DNA from 4 places in the Anaerospora sp. genome. Region 2 is predicted to be linked to each of the others. Evidence: riboswitches for the same ligand, from Rfam matches in the RefSeq annotation. Region 2 holds a riboswitch; each other region holds the start of a gene.
What was found. A riboswitch is a leader RNA that binds a small molecule or an ion and turns the genes downstream of it on or off. The one in region 2 is predicted to bind S-adenosylmethionine.
Positions count from the first base shown of each region.

Region 1 (4,692 bases), on a different contig from region 2:
AAACAAATGAGCCTGCACTGTGCAGGCTGGTAGAGAGAAGAGATAATATGAAACAGCACGTCTGGGTTGACAGCCAAAATCGCAAATTGTCCGTAGTCGTTCACATCAATGAGGAACAGGAGAAGCAGAAGGCCATTGTAGTTTGCTGCCATGGTTTTACCAGTGATAAAATCGGTACGAATCAACTGATGCTCAATGTTGCCAAAGCGATTGCCGCAGCGGGAATTATCACGGTTCGCTTTGATTTTTCCGGTTCTGGCGAAAGTGAAGGGGAGTTTGCAGATGATACGATTGTTAGCGGCTGGCTGGAGGATGTAGGCAATGTCTTCCATTGGATAAAAGGCGAGCCACGTTTTAGTGGATTGCCGGTCTATCTGCTGGGACATAGTTTAGGCGGGCTTATTGCTCTTAGCTATGATGATGCGGCAATAGCCGGACGGCTGGTGCTGGCGCCGGTTGTGAAGCCGATTGACAACTTTTGCGATATCATTCTTGGTCCCGAGTTGTGGCAGCGGTCCGTACAGGGCGAAACTATTGCCAACTTCTTAAATAAAGGCTTTAGCCTCAGTCCCCGTTTTGCAAGGGAGCTGCTGGAGAAGCGCTATGAACCTTTAGTTAAAGCACAGTCTTATCAAACGCCGCTATTCATTGTGCATGGTGATGAGGATGCCGTTGTGCCGCTAGCGGGCTCACAGGAATTGTACTCCCGGTACAAACGCGAAAAACAGTTGGAGATTATTCCTGCCGATCATGTGTTTGCCGGAAGGCATGCGGAACTCACTTCGCTGCTGGTAGGCTGGTTAGAAAAACAAACGGAGGGATTATGATGGTGAGAGAAAAAAATGTAGAGAGCTTATCCTGCACTGACTGCAGTATTTACAATTGCCGGACTAGAAGCAAAGCGTTCCCAGGCTTTTGCCTGACAACCAAGGATAATGATGGCCATCCTATTGCTGAGGATATTGAAGAAATAAAAAACTACCTCCAAGGGGACGAAGAGGATGCGATAGTAGCCAGAGCTTCGGCCCAGGTAGAGGGACTTTTTTATGGTAAGCTAACCCGAGTAGAAGAAATTATTGAGTTTGCCAATCGCATCGGTGCGAAAAAGATCGGTATTGCCACCTGTGCCGGGTTGATTGAAGAGGCAAAAATCTTTGCGGATATTCTCACTGCCAAAGGACTCACCTATTACAGCGTAATTTGTAAGGTAGGCTCGGTGGATAAAGCGGAGATCGGCATACTGGAAGAGCACAAAATTAAACCGGGCGGTCATGAAGCAATGTGTAATCCCATTCTTCAGGCCCGCATATTAAACTACCACAAAACAGACCTTAATGTGGTTGTAGGACTGTGTGTAGGACATGATTCGCTGTTTATTAAATACTCGGATGCTTTAGTTACCACTCTTATTACAAAAGACCGGCTGACAGGGCACAATCCGGCAGTTGCTTTATACACTGCACATTCGTATTATAAGCGGCTGCTGCAGACAAAAGAATAGCGAAATGAACAATAATAGGGCATTGACAAGTGACCGAAAAAAATGTTAAAATCGTCACAATTGAATATGACTCTTATCTAGAGTGGTCGAGGGACTGGCCCGATGACACCCAGCAACCGGCAGCAATGCAGTGGTGCTAATTCCAGCAGGATTTATCCTGAGAGATGAGAGAAAGGTCGGAATTAAAAAGCCCCTTTCCTCGTGGAAGGGGGCTTTTTATTATGGATGCCTCCAACCCTGGAGTGCTTTAGCGATACATGTTGGAGGTGAAGGATTTGACATTGGAAAGCGTGTCAATAGCAGACGAATTACTAACTACGGTTGATAGTTTTTCTTGCGTTGCCCATGTAAAAGTAAATTTGCTGAACAGCTCTTGTGCTGTTTCACACATACTGCAAGAGCTTGCCCGTAACAATGTGAATTTAGAATTAATCAGCATTCGCTCCGAGCAAGTGATGTTTACGGTGCCGGAGGAAGCAATAGATGTTGTTTATACTGGTTTAAAGCAGCTAGGCTGTTGCTTTGATATTGAAAAGCAATGTTCAATTGTGTCCATCAGTGGTGGCAAGGTTACACAAGTACCGGAATTGACTGCCCGTATTACCGGAGAACTCCTTTCGCAGCAGATACCACTTTTACGAATGTTTGGCTCGGTCCATCAAATAACAATGCTATTACCAACGACTCATCTGCCATCAATGGTAAGTATTCTGGAGAGTAAATTTGGCATTGCATTTATATAAGTTTTGGAGCTGAAAGACATTTGTACGGTATTGTTAGGAAAAGAGAGGGTATATATGGAACAGAAAATAGATAAAACCGGTAAAGAAACTGGAGCAGCGGCTTCTAAAAAAGGCTACAATCAAATAGTTATTACTATCAGGGACGGCAAGGTAATTTCCTTTGAACAAAGCGTTTATGACGGTGCTGCAGATAGAGCAGAAGGCAATAGTGTGTAGTGGGAAAGCAAATGTAAATCCAGTGTTGACAGAGGTGTAAGAGGATGGTAGAATTTATTCATTAAATTGCATAAACTCTTATCAAGAGTGGTCGAGGGACTGGCCCGATGACACCCGGCAACCGGCGGCAATGCTTAAGGTGCTAATTCCAGCAGGATAACCCTGAGAGATGAGAGAAAGGCGTATGTAACTCCTTTCTTCGGAAAGGGGTTTTTCGTTGTGGTGAAGCGATAACCGGTTAGAAATGGAGTGAGCAATTTGACAAAGAATACGAATAAGCCAGCCCCTAAGAGCGAGGAAGTTATTTCCGATGAAGTGCTGGAAAAAATAGAGAAATCCTTCAAAGGGATGCTGCATGGAACCATTACTCTTATTATCCAGGATTCGCGGGTCATTCAACTGGAAAAACACGAAAAAATAAGACTTGTTTAAAGGAGGCACAGGGAATGGAGAAGAGTAAAGCCGAGCTGGCAGCGCCTAGCAAGAACTCCAAAAATTCCGCTGAGCTTCAGAAAATGATACTTGAGGCAATCGGCGGATTAAAATATGGTCAGGTCGTATTTGTTGTTAAAAATGGAAAAGTCGTTCAGGTGGAACGAACGGATAAAAGCCGGGTTACCGGTCTTGAAGGTATATTTGGCGATGGAATTTAGGTCTTATTCCTGGTTGGAAGGTACGCCCTAGGGTGTGTCTTCAAACTAGCGGAATGGTCAATGGCGAGTGATTTTTGTGCCAGGCAAGGCAATTTTTTGCAGGAATAATGGGCCTTATTTCAAAAAAAATTAACGCAGTATGGTGCAAAAAGCACCGTCAGTGGACGTCTTGATAGTTTGAAAACACGCCCTAGGCCGATCAGTAAACTGAAGGCTCTAAATAAAAGTTATCAGTTACAATATTGGGAGGAGAATGAACGATGACATTACCAGAAAACTTACGTTTAGCGTCTTTAGCAGTCCATGGAGGACAAGAGCCTGATCCGACAACCGGTTCGAGAGCAGTACCTATTTATCAGACAACCTCTTATAATTTCAGAGACAGCGAGCATGCGGCAAACTTGTTTGGCTTAAAGGAATTTGGCAACATATATACGCGGATCATGAATCCGACAACTGATGTCCTGGAGAAACGCATTGCTGCTCTAGAGGGCGGAGTGGGAGCTTTAGCCTTTGCCTCCGGTCATGCAGCCATTAGCGCGGCAATATTCAATATTGCCCAGGCCGGTGATGAGATCGTCAGTTCAGCCAGTCTATATGGCGGTACTTACAACATGTTTGCCTATACATTGCCGCGGCTGGGTATTAAGGTACATTTTGTAGACTCAAGTGATCCGGAAAATTTCCGCAAAGCGATTACTCCGAATACAAAAGCTATTTATGCCGAAACAATCGGCAATCCTAAGATTGACGTGCTGGATATTGAAAAAGTTGCGGCAGTTGCCCATGAGAATGGCATACCGCTGATTATTGACAGCACGTTTGCTACACCTTATCTGTGCAGACCGATTGAATTTGGAGCAGATATTGTCGTCCACTCGGCTACTAAATTTATTGGTGGCCATGGTACCTCCATGGGCGGCTTGGTCATCGATGGTGGTAAGTTTGACTGGAATAACGGCAAATTCCCACTGCTAAGCGAACCTGATCCGAGCTATCATGGCATCCGTTATACGGAAGCACTGGGGGCATTGGCTTATATCATCCGCCTGCGGGTACAGGTACTGCGCGACTTAGGAGCTTGCTTAAGCCCGTTCAACAGCTTCCAGTTCCTGCAGGGTCTGGAGACGCTGCACCTCAGGTTAAAGCGTCATAGCGAAACGGCGTTAGCGGTAGCCAAATACCTGGAAGCACATGAACAGGTATCGTGGGTTAGCTATCCTGGTTTGCCTGGACATACGGACTATGCGCTGGCCCAGAAATATCTACCCGAGGGAGCAGGGGCTATCCTTACCTTCGGCATTAAAGGCGGCTTAGCAGCCGGGAAGAAATTTATTGATTCCTTGCGGCTCTTCTCACTGCTTGCCAATGTTGGCGATGCCAAATCGCTTGTCATTCATCCGGCAAGTACGACTCACTCTCAATTAACTTCAGAACAGCGCAGTGCTGCAGGGGCACCTGACGATATGGTAAGACTGTCGCTTGGTCTCGAAGATGCCGCTGATTTGATTGAGGATCTGGAGCAGGCGCTCGCAGCTACCAGGTAATAATAGGAAATACAGATAGCCGGGCTGCTGAC
Region 1 covers NZ_DALZUO010000016.1:72,959-77,650, forward strand. The annotation lists gene RTR76_RS13535 (alpha/beta fold hydrolase) at 1-827, shown strand, start outside; gene RTR76_RS13540 (DUF1847 domain-containing protein) at 824-1,501, shown strand; SAM riboswitch class I at 1,572-1,672, shown strand; gene RTR76_RS13545 (hypothetical protein) at 1,777-2,244, shown strand; gene RTR76_RS13550 (hypothetical protein) at 2,299-2,460, shown strand; SAM riboswitch class I at 2,536-2,636, shown strand; gene RTR76_RS13555 (YezD family protein) at 2,719-2,892, shown strand; gene RTR76_RS13560 (YezD family protein) at 2,907-3,113, shown strand; gene RTR76_RS13565 (homocysteine synthase) at 3,374-4,660, shown strand.
Region 1: it holds a riboswitch for S-adenosylmethionine, as region 2 does, so the genes downstream of both, RTR76_RS13555 (YezD family protein) here and RTR76_RS04155 (methionine ABC transporter ATP-binding protein) in region 2, are expected to answer to the same signal.

Region 2 (4,692 bases):
TAGCAATTACCGCTGCCCCGCTGCCGATTTGCTTCAGAAAAGCAGCACTTCGCCCGGCGTGATGAAAGTAGGTATGAAAGGCGTGGCGCAAATTAGCAACTTTGCTGCCCCGCCCTTCTTTTGCCCATTTTCGCGCCCAGTGCGGCGCTATTTTGTGAGCAATAACCGCCGCAATTTTATCAAACGTACTGACATCGCCCTTTACCTTCCCCACATCGTGCAATAAAGCACATTGGGTAAGCAGCGGCTTATCAATATCTGTCCGGTCTTTTGCCAGACGCAGCGCCGTATATGCCACATTCAGGGCATGGCGCTGGTCTGGCTTATTCATATTCCAGAAAAGCCGCTGCTCTGCCGGACGAAGCTCGCGACCGACAAAATCACGGTCAGCATCGGTTATCGTTGCCGTCAATGCACTAACAACCTGATTGATTCGCTTTAGCATTTTTGTTAACCACCTATATAATGGAGCTTGGTACAACACCGCTGCCTCGTGTTTATTTCTGCAGCCTCCCGGCTCTCGGCCTCCAGTGCCAATTCGACCCGCCAGCCTTCTGCCCTAAGCTTATTCGCTGTTGCAATTGCCTCTGGCAAGCTATTGCCTTGCCAGGCTACATAACAGTCTTTGTCTGCTGGCGGTGTGCTTAAGCCCTGGCGCTCCAGTGCCAGCAGCACCCTTTCAATGCCGAGAGCAAAGCCGGTTGCCGGACTGTCGCTGCCGAAGGCCGCAAGCATTTTGTCGTACCTGCCGCCGCCGCAGATCGGGAAACCCAAGCCCGGTGTATAGCCTTCAAATACCATACCGGTATAATAGTCAAAATCACGAATGAGCCCCAAATCAAAATTAACATGCTCCTGTACACCATAGCTAGTCAACAGCCGGAAAATATCCGCCAGATTATCGAGCGCTGCCCGGCTGACCTCATTAGGAGCCATCTTGTAGGCCTGCTCAAATACTTCCTGGCGGCCATGCAGCACAGGAATACTTTTGAGGAACTTCTGCATATCGGCGCTCAAGCCGCTGGCACTGAGGATTTCTCCCAATCCAACAAGATCACGCCGGACAATTGCGGCTTTGACCTGCTGGCGCTGGGCGGGATTCAATTCACTTTCCGCCATAATGCCATTAATAAAATCCACCTGACCGAGACTGACTTGAAAGTTGGTTAAACCGGCTTCCTGCATAGACGCAACAGCCAGTGCAATAATCTCTGCATCGGCAGCGGGTCCCGGTGCTCCCAGAAGTTCCACTCCGGCCTGGTAAAACTCGCATTGCCGGCCAGCCTGGGCCAGTTCATACCGGAAAACATTCGTCAAATAAAACAAGCGCAGCGGCACTCCTGCTTCGCGCATGCGAGTTGCAGCTGTCCGGGCAATAGGCGTCGTCATATCCGGCCTCAGTGCCAATATACGATTATTCTTATCCAAAAACTTAAACATATGCTGTTCTACGTCATTCGTTGCGCCAACCATCAGTGTTTCCAGATATTCGAAGGTAGGAGTTACAACCTCATCATAGCCCCAATTGCCAAAAAGCTGGGCCAAACCTGCTTCAACCACCCGTTTGCGACCTGCCTCACGGGGCAGAAAATCGCGTGTGCCATACGGAATTTGCGGTACATAGTCTTGTTTCATTTATGCGTCTCCCCCATCAGCTGTATCTTTTAAACGGTCCAGGATCACCTTATAACCATCCGCTCCATAGTGCAAGCATCGTTTGACCCGGCTGATCGTTGCTGTGCTTGCTCCCGTCCGGAGGACAATATCGTCATAAATATGGCCTTCCTGCAGCATGCGGGCTACTTCCAGGCGCTGGGCCAGTGACTTTAATTCGCTGATTGTACAAATATCCTCAAAAAACTGATAGCATTCTTCCTCTGACTGGAGTGCTAAAACTGCCTTAAACAACTGATCTGTCAGGGCATCCTTTAATTTCGGATTGACCGTCATGGTCATCGCTCCTTCACTGGATTTCTTTTCATTGTAATTACTATTCTAGTATAAACATCTTTTTCCTGTCTTTAATCCTTTTTTTCTTTACTTCGTGATAAATAAAGTGATATTTTTTTACTTGACATGTTTACACTACCATGATACTATTTGTTACATCAACTACATAGAAAACTCATTTCATCAAGAGTTGGCTGAGGGAATGGCCCTATGACGCCGCGGCAACCAATCACAGCAATGTGAAAACGGTGCCAATTCCACGGGAGTTTATCCCGGCAGATGAAGATTAAAAGGTTAACTACCTCTTCGTCTTTGTCGAAGAGGTTTTTTTGTTTTTTAGAAAGGAGCAACTATAACCATGATTAATTTGTCAGGTATTACTAAAACCTATCAGGGTACCGCCGGACAAGTGGACGCCCTTAAAGGTATAGATCTAAAAGTTGACCAGGGCGAGATTTTCGGCGTTATTGGCAAAAGCGGCGCCGGTAAAAGTACACTTATCCGCTGCATCAATATGCTTGAACAGCCAACTACAGGTACCGTAACGGTAGATAATCAGGAATTAACGACCATGAGCGAGCAGGATTTACGAAATATGCGCAAGAGGATCGGCATGATCTTCCAGCATTTCAACCTTCTCTCCTCCCGTACTGTGTATGAGAATGTCGCCTTCCCATTAGAGCTGGCCGGAAAAAGCAAGGCAGAAATCGCTGCCGATGTGCTGCCACTCTTAGAGTTGGTAGGATTAACGGATAAGAAAGATCAATATCCGGCACAGCTTAGCGGCGGTCAGAAGCAGCGGGTAGGTATTGCCCGGGCACTTGCCAGCAAACCGCTGGTGCTGCTCTGTGACGAAGCTACATCTGCCCTCGACCCGCAGACAACTAAATCCATCCTTGATTTATTAAAAAGTATTAATGAGAAACTCAATTTAACTATTGTCTTAATCACACACGAAATGCAGGTTATCAAAGAAATTTGCAATCGCGTCGCAGTCATCGAAGGTGGTTTGATTATTGAGCAAGGACCGGTGCTTGATATCTTTACAAAACCAAAATCTGCAACTACGCGGGAGTTTATCCGGGCCATCATTAACTACGATTTGCCAGATATCTTCCTTGATACAAATTTCTCAGCGACTCCCCTGCAGGATGGAAACCTGGTTCTGCGCTTATCCTTCATCGGGCATGCTGCGGGAGAACCGATTATCGCCGGTATGATCCGCCGCTTTAATGTAGATACCAGCATCCTCTACGGCAATATCGACCATATTCAAAGCACTCCTTTTGGAACACTGATCGTTGAACTATCGGGAGAACAGCAAAATATTGAAAATGCCTTGAACTATTTACGGGCAAAAGATTTGGGAATTGAGGTGATCGGCTATGTCGCAAGAAATGCTCGCGCTGCTGGTTGAGGCATTATTGGAAACTACCTATATGGTAGCGATCTCGGCTTTTGTTGCTGCACTGGTCGGTATTCCGTTAGGCGTCATACTGGTTACAACAGATAAAGGACACATCCTTGAGAATATCCCTTTAAATAGTGTGTTAGGCGCAATTGTCAATGCTGCCCGCTCCACTCCCTTCATCATTCTGATGGTCGCTATTATCCCGATCACCCGCATGATTGTCGGTACCTCTATCGGAACCAATGCGGCGGTTGTCCCCTTAAGTATTGCCGCGATCCCTTTTGTCGGACGCATTGTGGAAGCAGCCTTAAAGGAAGTAGATCACGGCGTAATCGAAGCCGCCCAGGCCATGGGAGCCTCCCCCTGGGAAATTATTAAAAAAGTCTTGCTGCCGGAAGCGCTCCCTGCCATTATCCTTGGTCTCACCATTACCATTATCAGCCTCATCGGTTACTCGGCAATGGCCGGAGCTATTGGCGGCGGCGGGCTGGGTGACCTGGCTATTCGCTACGGGTACCAACGGTTCCGGGCCGATATTATGCTGGCAACGGTAGTGATCCTTATTGCCCAGGTTCAGCTTGTCCAGTCGGGGGGAGATTATCTCGCCCGCCGGCTTAACAAAAAATAAATTCCAAAAATAATAAACTAAAATTAAAAATTCAGGAGGAATTCACGATGAAAAAATTAGCTCTCTTACTTATTTCCGTGCTTACTCTGGCTCTTGTCGCCGCAGGATGCGGCAGCTCATCCAATAACTCTGCCAAAGCTCCTGCGCAAACAGCTAAAACAGTGCTAAAAGTAGGTGCAACTGCAGTTCCTCATGCGGAAATTCTAAAGGTCGTAAAGCCCTTGCTTGAGAAAGATGGTATTGATCTGCAAATCGTTGAGTTCTCCGACTATGTCCGTCCTAATGTTGCTGTTGCAGAAAAAGAGCTGGATGCTAACTTCTTCCAGCACATTCCTTATCTGACTAAATTCGCTGCCGAACGCAATCTGCAGCTCACTTATACCGCTGCTGTTCATATTGAACCAATGGGCGTTTACTCTAAGAAAATTAAAAACCTGAACGAAATAGCCAATGGCGCTCAGGTAGCTATTCCCAATGATCCTACTAACGGCGGACGCGCACTTGCTCTTCTTGCCAAAGCGGGCCTCATTAAACTGAAAGACGGCGTTGGCATAAATGCTACTGTTAAAGATGTTACCGACAACCCTAAAAACCTCAAAATTTCTGAACTGGAAGCACCTCAACTGCCCCGTGCTTTAGATGATGTGGCAATTGCCGTTATTAATACTAACTACGCTTTGGAAGCCAAATTAGTCCCTACTAA
Region 2 covers NZ_DALZUO010000003.1:117,388-122,079, reverse strand. The annotation lists gene RTR76_RS04170 (HDIG domain-containing metalloprotein) at 1-445, opposite strand, end outside; gene hisZ (ATP phosphoribosyltransferase regulatory subunit) at 451-1,635, opposite strand; gene RTR76_RS04160 (YerC/YecD family TrpR-related protein) at 1,636-1,950, opposite strand; SAM riboswitch class I at 2,128-2,236, shown strand; gene RTR76_RS04155 (methionine ABC transporter ATP-binding protein) at 2,309-3,367, shown strand; gene RTR76_RS04150 (methionine ABC transporter permease) at 3,336-3,989, shown strand; gene RTR76_RS04145 (MetQ/NlpA family ABC transporter substrate-binding protein) at 4,037-4,692, shown strand, end outside.

Region 3 (4,692 bases), on a different contig from region 2:
GCCCGTAAATCACCGGTTTGGCCGTAAGCAGCTTGATAACGTCCTGTTCACCGCACTCCTCGTTTGCGCGAAAAGCTGAGTTACTCTTTATCCCCGCCTTTCCTGGAATAAACAAGCGTAAAGCCTCAGCTAACGTGCATAAGTAATAGTCACATATCCATTGTGCAGTTTTAAGCATATGTTCATCAAACCATGGTCCATCATCCAGTGTATCTAATAATGGTTTTAACCCAGATGTATCCCCGGAATTCATCCCGGTAATAAATCCCTCTACCTTGCGTCCTCCAAAAGGAACAACCACCCGCCAGCCAATATTGACATAGTCCAGCTCGCTGGGTATAGAATAAGAAAAAGCCTTATTTACTGTGCGCACAGGAATATTTACAATGACTTGCGCAATTTCGTTCATATAATGTCTCCTGACAATAAGAGAGAGGGACTTTACAGTCCCTCTTCCGGTTCATGTACCTAAATTATTTCGAGATAGAATAGAAAACACCTGCTAGGGCACAACGCCCTATCCTTGAATTGAGTAACCCAGTGTTTGCAGCGTTTCTTCGATGTAACCGTCCGCAACTACCTCTGAATTGTACTCAATTGTAACCTTTTTCGATGTAAGATCCACATCGACACCGGAAACTCCATCAAGATGCGATAGCGTATGCTCGATTCGATCCCGACAATGTTCACCCTTGAGCCCACCTACACGATAGGTCGATTTTTTTTGCACAGTAATACTAACCCCCTTGGTTAATTTCATGGGCAATATTAGTATTACCAGGGACTGAAATTCTCACTCGCAAATTATAAACCTGCTTCTTGACGCAGAATTTGGGCTTTATCAGTTGCTTCCCACGGTAAATCAACATCCGTGCGGCCAAAATGACCGTAGGCAGCGGTTTGACGGTATATAGGACGACGTAAGTCAAGTGACTTAATAATACCGGCAGGACGCAGATCGAAATGTTTATCTACTAATTGGGCAATTTTACTTTCCTCAACCTTGGCTGTGCCAAATGTTTCAACAAAAATAGATACCGGACGGGCAACACCAATTGCATAAGCTAATTGAATTTCACATTTATCAGCTAACCCGGCAGCTACCACATTCTTTGCGACGTAACGGGCAGCATAGGCAGCCGAACGATCCACTTTTGTAGGATCTTTGCCCGAGAAAGCGCCACCACCATGACGGGCCATCCCGCCATACGTATCTACTATGATCTTGCGCCCGGTTAATCCTGAGTCACCCTGCGGACCGCCAACTACGAAACGGCCGGTAGGATTAATATAATATTTTGTTTTATCGTCAAGCAGCTCTGCCGGCACTACAGGAGTAATGACTGCAGATAGAAGATCTTGTTCAATTGTTTTCAAATCGACGTCCGGGCTGTGCTGGGTTGAAATAACAATAGTATCAACGCGTGAAGGTTTGCCATCAATATACTCGACAGTAACCTGTGTCTTGCCGTCAGGACGCAGATAATCCAATTGTCCGTTTTTCCGAACTTCTGATAACCGTCTTGCCAATTTATGTGCTAATGAAATTGGTAAAGGCATATATTCAGGAGTTTCATTGGTAGCATAGCCGAACATCATGCCCTGATCGCCGGCGCCAATAGCTTCAACTTCATCCGACTGACCTTGTTTGGCTTCTAACGCTTGATTAACCCCCATGGCAATATCTGGAGATTGTTCGTCAATCGATATTAACACGCCGCAGGTTTCACTATCAAAACCAAACTTAGCACGTGTGTAGCCAATATTTTTAATCGTTTCCCTGACAATTTTGGGAATATCTACATAGCATTTTGTTGTAATCTCACCAACTACATGAACGATACCAGTTGTCACTAATGTTTCACAAGCTATCCGTGCAGCAGGATCCTGAGCAATAATTGCATCAAGAACACTGTCCGAAATTTGATCAGCTATTTTATCAGGATGCCCTTCCGTTACGGATTCAGATGTAAACAGCACTCGTTTTTTATCCACCTTACAACCTCCTAAAGAGTATTATTTTAAGACCTCGACATATTTCGAGTTAGGTGAAGTCTATATTATCATATTCAAAAGCTGTAAATGTTGAATAAGATAAAAAAAAACTCCCACAGGGGAGGGTGACGCGCACTCCCCATCTTGCAGAATAAATCTGCCGGAATTGGCACCGTTTTCGCATAAATGTCGAATGGTTGCCGCGGTTTCATTGGGCCTGTCCCTCCACCAACTCTCGATGAGCATTTATATAGTTTTCACCAAAGCAATTGTAAAATAAAAGAGGTGAAAAAGCAAGAAATTTCTACATTAATCCACAAATTTTGTCTAATATAATACCGGCAAGTTTGGTTTTTTCCATTTTGGGCAGATCTTCTATTCGCCCATCACGATAAAGCAGCTTAACAATATTCGTATCCGTATTGAAGCCAGCATCAGGCAGCATCACATTATTGGCAACAATCATATCCGCATTCTTACGGTTGAGTTTCTCGGTAGCATAGGTAACCAACTGCTCCGTCTCTGCTGCAAAGCCAATTAATATTTGCTTCGTTTTTAGTCTGCCCAATTCAGCGAGTATATCCGGATTTTTTTCTAAGAGAATCGTCAACGTTTCATCATTCTTTTTGATTTTATGCTCCGCCTGTGCGACGCTGCGATAATCGGCAACAGCTGCCGCCTTAATGACAATATCGGCATCAGGATATTCAGCCAAAACAGCATTGCGCATCTCCTGCGCCGATTCAACGTTTACAACAGCAACGCCCTGAGGTGCAGGTAAGTTTGTAGGTCCTGACACCAGTAAAACTGCAGCACCTCTCTCAGCAGCAGCTGCTGCAAGAGCATAGCCCATTTTACCGCTTGACCGATTGCCAATATACCGAACCGGATCAAGCGGCTCACGAGTGCCACCAGCAGTAATCAGAACTTTTTTTCCTGCCAAAGAACAGCTCTGCTTTGTAAGATTCTCTACATACTCAACGATTCTACTCGGTTCAGCCAAGCGGCCAGGTCCCTCGACACCACATGCCAACATACCAGTGCCCGGTTCAATAAAATGATATCCCAGCGATGCCAGCTTTGCGATATTTTGCTGTGTAATGGGGTTAAGATACATATTGGTATTCATAGCCGGCGCCAATATGACTGGCGCTTTAGTAGCCATAACAGTAGTACTTAACATATCATCGGCAATGCCATTTGCAATTTTACCAATTATATTAGCTGTGGCAGGTGCAATTAAAAACAAATCAGCTAAAGTTGCTAATGCAATGTGCTCAACATTCCAGGTTTTTGGCTCTTCCCACATTTTCACAGCTACCGGATTCGCACTCAGTTCACGAAAGGTTAGCGGTGTAACAAATTTCGTTGCACCTTCTGTCATGATAACATGAACAGAAGCTCCGGCTTTCTTAAGGCGGCTGACGATCTCAACCGCCTTATATGCTGCAATACCACCGGTTACACCAAGAACGATATTTTTGCCTAGCAGCATTCTTCCACCTACTTAATACCTGTCTTGGTACGCTCAAAAGTAACTTTATTTTGCGAAATTTCTTCCAAGGCAAGAGTAACAGGTTTATTCGATTTGCTTTCAGCCGCTGCCGGTTCTCCGCTCATAATTTCTCTGGCTCTCTTGGCAGCAAGTGTAACCAGCGTATATTTACTGTCTACTTTACTTACTAAACTATCTAAGGATGGATGTATCATCGTAGTCCCACCTCTATTCTTCTAATCTGCATTTGTCATGGCATATATGTTCAATTAATGCATTGTTTCGCTTTACCTTACACCGTTCAGCTGAAATGATAGCCGCAATTTGCTTTACTGCGTCCTCCACCTTATCATTCACTACGATATAATCGTAGTTATGAGCCAGCAATAATTCCTTGCTGACACAGTTGAGACGCTTGCGGATGACTTCAGGGCTATCCGTCCCACGCTTATAAATTCGTTGTGAGAGTTCATTGAGAGACGGAGGTACTATGTAAATAAAAACTCCTGCGGAAAACTTCGTTTTAACTTGCATAGCTCCCTGTATATCAATCTCTAATACAACATCTTTGCCTTGGGCCAGCAATTGCATAACATGCTGCTGAGGCGTACCGTAATAGTTGCCGTACACTTCAGCAAACTCCAGCAAATCATCCTTTTGTATCATCGTTTGAAATTCTGCATGAGACAAAAAGAAATAATTAGTGCCATGTTGTTCACCTGGGCGTGGTGCCCTTGTAGTTGCAGAGATGGAATAATGCAAATCAGGATAACTACGCAGCAATTCACGGCAAATTGTCCCTTTGCCGGTGCCGGACGGCCCTGACAGGACAATGAGAATTCCTTGCGGCGTCATAAAGTGGCTCCTTTCCGTATGCTATTCGGCCGTATCATCACTGCTAGTCTCTTTACTAGCCAGGCGATGAGCTACCGTCTCAGGCTGGACAGCAGAAAGTATAACATGATCACTATCTGCAATTATAACCGCACGGGTACGGCGGCCGTAAGTGGCATCAATTAACATACCCCTGTCACGGGCTTCTTGAATAATTCGTTTAATAGGTGCCGATTCAGGGCTGACAATGGAAATAATCCGGTTTGCTGACACAATATTACCAAAACCGATATTGATTAGTTTAATATCCATTCACAATTCCTCCTACAATTTACTTCGCATGAAACCATTCTATATTACTCTATGTT
Region 3 covers NZ_DALZUO010000004.1:80,582-85,273, forward strand. The annotation lists gene priA (primosomal protein N') at 1-409, opposite strand, end outside; gene RTR76_RS05225 (heavy metal-associated domain-containing protein) at 518-730, opposite strand; gene metK (methionine adenosyltransferase) at 805-1,995, opposite strand; SAM riboswitch class I at 2,132-2,240, opposite strand; gene coaBC (bifunctional phosphopantothenoylcysteine decarboxylase/phosphopantothenate--cysteine ligase CoaBC) at 2,300-3,490, opposite strand; gene rpoZ (DNA-directed RNA polymerase subunit omega) at 3,499-3,705, opposite strand; gene gmk (guanylate kinase) at 3,719-4,345, opposite strand; gene remA (extracellular matrix/biofilm regulator RemA) at 4,367-4,636, opposite strand; gene RTR76_RS05255 (YicC/YloC family endoribonuclease) at 4,681-4,692, opposite strand, start outside.
Region 3: it holds a riboswitch for S-adenosylmethionine, as region 2 does, so the genes downstream of both, metK (methionine adenosyltransferase) here and RTR76_RS04155 (methionine ABC transporter ATP-binding protein) in region 2, are expected to answer to the same signal.

Region 4 (4,692 bases), on a different contig from region 2:
TCGGATTTAAATCTTCCCGCTGCAGATTCTCAATTAATGCAATTTCCGTCATTTCTGCATCAGTATACTCTCTAATAACAGCGGGAATGGTTTTTAAACCTGCTAATTGTGATGCCCGCCAGCGCCGCTCGCCTGCAACCAACTCATAACCATTGAGCGTCTTACGCACAACTATTGGTTGAACAACACCATATTGCTTAATTGATTGTGCTAAATCCGCTAAAGCCTCTGAATCAAATACTCGTCTAGGCTGAAATTTATTAGGTGTAATAATCGTTACAGGAATATCTGTAGTTGGTCCAAGTTGTTCGCTATTGGTTGTTGACGCGGTTTGTATAAGAGCGTCTAAGCCACGACCTAATCCACGTTTACTCATCACCAATCACCTCTCTAGCTAAATCAAAATAAACTTCTGCCCCTTTGGATTTTGGATCATAAATCATAACAGGCTGACCATGGCTGGGCGCTTCACTTAAGCGGACATTACGGGGAATAATTGTTTGATATACCTTATTACGAAAATGATTTTTCACTTCATCTACAACCTGAATAGAGAGGTTTGTTCTGGCATCAAACATTGTAAGAACTACCCCTTCCAAGGTAAGAGAAGGATTTAAGTTTTTTTGAACGAGCTGTATGGTATTCATCAATTGTGTTAATCCTTCCAGCGCATAGAACTCGCACTGAATAGGGACAAGAACAGAATTGGCAGCAGTTAAAGAGTTAATCGTTAAAAGACCTAATGAAGGAGGGCAATCAATAATCACAAAATCATAATTGTACTTAATTTTATCTAGTGCACGCTTTACTTTTGTTTCACGGGACATAATGGATACTAATTCGATTTCTGCACCTGCTAGCTGAATAGTAGCAGGCAATAATGATAAATTGGGGACTTCTGTTTGCAGCGTTAGCGACTCGATTGGCACATCATTAACCAAAGCATCATATACACACCGCTTAATAGTTGATTTGTTTACTCCCAGGCCACTCGTAGAATTTCCTTGCGGATCTATATCAACAAGCAGTACCTTTTTGCCAAGCGCGGCCAAACAGGCGCTCAGATTAACAGAAGTTGTTGTTTTACCAACGCCTCCCTTCTGATTGGCAATGGCGATCACTTTAACCAAAATAATTCACCTCATCTAATGTAAGTCTTGCTGAACTTCCACATAAAACCATCTTTCTCCTGCAAAAAATACATCTTAATACCAGAAAAGCCATTGCCCGACAAAACTTTATTCTTATTAACATAATAATAATAAAATGAAACAGGTTAATATTTATCATTATGGTTAACATAACGATAAATATTAACCTTTAGTTGACAACTTCTCGTCTAATACGATATAGTAATTCCATTACGATAACTACATACTAATATCTCTTATCCAGAGAGGTCGAGGGACTGGCCCGATGACACCCGGCAACCGGCAGCAATGCAGTGGTGCCAAATCCAGCAGGAAAGTATTCCTGAAAGATGAGAGGAAAGGTATTGCCCCCTTTCCTTACGGATTGGGGGCTTATGTATTATAAGGAGGGAAATCAGTGCCGGTTTATAATGCCACATTACAAAAAGTTGATGAAAAGGAAACTCGCCGTTATGCCGGACTGGCACGAAGTGAGGATTTCCCGACTAAACTAATAAGTGAAGCTTGCTTAGAGGTACAAAGCCTGGCAAAACCTGCGGGGATTTATGAGATATACCCCTACCAATCAGAGCAGGCACTCATTGCAGCCCTTGAACCATTAAAACTCACCGGTGAAGTTATCAAAAAACATCTTGCTGGTGCTGAAAAAGTAGCTATATTAGCTGTAACAATCGGCAAGCAATTAGAGCAAGCAATAACCGGTCATTTTGAAAAAGGTGAATACACCTCGGCATTACTACTGGATGCAGCAGCTACTACTGCTGTCGAAATGGTAGCTGATCAACTGAATGAGTTAATTGACCAGCAGGCAGCCCGTCTTGGGTATAAAACCACCTGGCGCTTCAGCCCTGGCTATGGCAACTGGGACATCACAGCTCAGACCGCAATCATTAAACTTGCCGGAGCCGAACAAATCGGTATTACAGTAACTGAAACGTCTATGATGTCACCTAGAAAATCAGTATCCGCCGTCATTGGTTTTATTCCCCGCTCATCTACTATGGTTACAGCTGCAGATTCAGAGATCAAGAACACATGTGCAAATTGTAGCCAAGTCGATTGCCACAGCAAGAAAACAAAATAACAGTCTCTTACATACAAATAAAAACAATCCCTTTTTATAAAGAAAGGAGCCTAACCTACTATGATTCATGTATTTGACGGTGCTATGGGTACCATGCTGCAGCAAGCAGGGTTACCACTTGGCTATTGTCCGGAATTGTATAATATTGAACAGCCTCATATCATTACCGCAATCCATCAGCAGTACATTGCCAGCGGTGCTACGATCATTGAAACAAATACATTCGGTGCCAACCGTATCAAACTTCAGCACTATGGTTTGAGCAATAAAGTGGCAGAGCTCAATAAATGCGCTGTTAATGCTGCACGCCAGGCTTGCGGCCCACAAACTAAGATTGCCGGCTCTGTAGGACCAACAGGTAAATTTATTACACCAATCGGCAATTTAGGCTTTGATGAAGCCTACGATGTTTTCTATGAGCAAATTTGTGCTCTCGCTGAAGCGGGTGTTGATTATATCCTGATAGAAACAGTAATTGATATCCAGGAGATGCGTGCAGCTTTATTAGCTGCTAAAGCAGCCACAACTAAGCCTGTTATTTGTCAGCTCTCCTACGGAGCAGATGGCCGGACAGTCACAGGAACAGACCCACAGACGGCAGCTATCATTCTTGAGGCAATGGGTGCCTCTGTTATCGGCGCTAATTGCTCGCTTGGTCCGGCTCAACTGCTGCCAATTGCAGAAAGCCTCGCCAAAGCAACCAGCTTGCCTATCAGTATTCAGGCCAACGCCGGTATGCCGGAACTAATCAATGGTCAGACTGTATTTCCGATGAGTGCTGCGCAAATGGCCGAGTGGATACCTAAATTGCTTTCTGCAGGTGTTTCTTACATTGGTGGTTGTTGCGGTACAACACCTGATCATATTAAGGAGATTCGAAACGTAGTAGATCATTTCGACCAAAATCTGGTGCCGCATCGTCAAGTACCGGCATATACAGCTTTAACCAGCCGCAGCAAAACAGTCTTTCTCGGACCCTCCTTTCCTACTGCCATCATTGGCGAAAGGATTAATCCTACCGGGCGAAAAGCATTGGCTGCAGATATAAAGGAAGGCCAGTTTATCGCAGTAAAGAAAGAAGCTCTCGGCCAGGTTCGGGCAGGCGCGAAAATACTTGACGTAAATATGGGTGTCCCCGGTATTGACCAGGCAGCTGCTATGACTCAGGCTATACGGGAATTATCTATGCTGGTAGATGTACCATTAGCAATCGATACGACTGATCCGGAGGCATTAGAAGCAGGTTTAAAAGCTTATCCCGGAAGAGCCTTAATCAATTCAGTAAGTGCAGAACCGGAAAGACTGGAAAGCTTTTTACCCTTAGCGAAAAAATACGGTGCAGCCGTACTATGCTTGCCGATAGCCCCCGGAGGAGTGCCACAAACTGCCCAAGAGAGGGTTGATGTCATTCACACGATCGTAGACGCTGCCTTTGCCGCCGGATTACGGCCCAATGACCTGCTGCTGGATGCATTAGTTCTCACTGTGGCAGCAGAGAAACAAGCAGCTCTGGAAACACTGGACACCCTCCGGCAATATCGTCAGCACTTTGGTTATCCGGCCGTAATGGGCTTAAGCAATATCTCCTTCGGCCTGCCCCGCCGTGATCTGATGAATGCCACCTTCTGCGCTATGAGCCTGGCTGCAGGTCTTGATGCACCGATTTTAAATCCTTATGACCCATTAATGCAGGATATAATAGCATCTTCACAGCCCCTCTTAGGTCATGATAAAAACGGCAAATACTATAGTACCGTTTATGGGGCAGCACCGCCGAGTGCTCCAGCTAGAGCCGCAGACCGAACAGGCAGTCTGCTTGACCAAATACGCATTGCTGTTGAAGACGGCGAGAAAGAAGCTGTCATTCCGCTGGTACGCCAAGCTCTGAATGATGGTCATACAGCACTTGATATTACTGATAACGGCTTAACTGCAGCGATGAACAACATTGGCGCTGCCTATGGAGCAGGCCACTGCTACCTGCCGCAGGTTATGTTGGCTGCCGAAACAATGCGGTCAGCGTTTCTCACCATTAAAGAAATCCTTCCCTCTCACAGTACCACCAGCCGCGGAAAAGTAGTACTGGCAACAGTCAAGGGTGATATTCATGATCTTGGTAAAAATATCGTTGCCGCTCTATTAGAGAATAATGGTTTTACCGTTATTGATCTTGGCAAAGACGTAGATACAGCGACAATTGTTGAAGCGGTTTACAGCCATCAAGCTCATATTGTAGGCCTTTGTGCATTAATGACGACAACGATGCCACAAATTGATGCAACAATAATAGCATTAAAGAATGCCGGACTCTCAGTAAAAACAATCGTTGGCGGTGCTGTCCTCACACAGGAATATGCAGACAGAGCCGGTGCCGATACCTATGCATCTGACGGAGTCGCTGCAGTCAATATTGCCAAACAATTAATGGAGGAAACGACCATATGAGTACATTACAAA
Region 4 covers NZ_DALZUO010000001.1:130,467-135,158, forward strand. The annotation lists gene RTR76_RS00640 (ParB/RepB/Spo0J family partition protein) at 1-376, opposite strand, end outside; gene RTR76_RS00645 (AAA family ATPase) at 369-1,130, opposite strand; SAM riboswitch class I at 1,385-1,487, shown strand; gene RTR76_RS00650 (vitamin B12 dependent-methionine synthase activation domain-containing protein) at 1,549-2,235, shown strand; gene RTR76_RS00655 (homocysteine S-methyltransferase family protein) at 2,296-4,680, shown strand; gene RTR76_RS00660 (methylenetetrahydrofolate reductase) at 4,677-4,692, shown strand, end outside.
Region 4: it holds a riboswitch for S-adenosylmethionine, as region 2 does, so the genes downstream of both, RTR76_RS00650 (vitamin B12 dependent-methionine synthase activation domain-containing protein) here and RTR76_RS04155 (methionine ABC transporter ATP-binding protein) in region 2, are expected to answer to the same signal.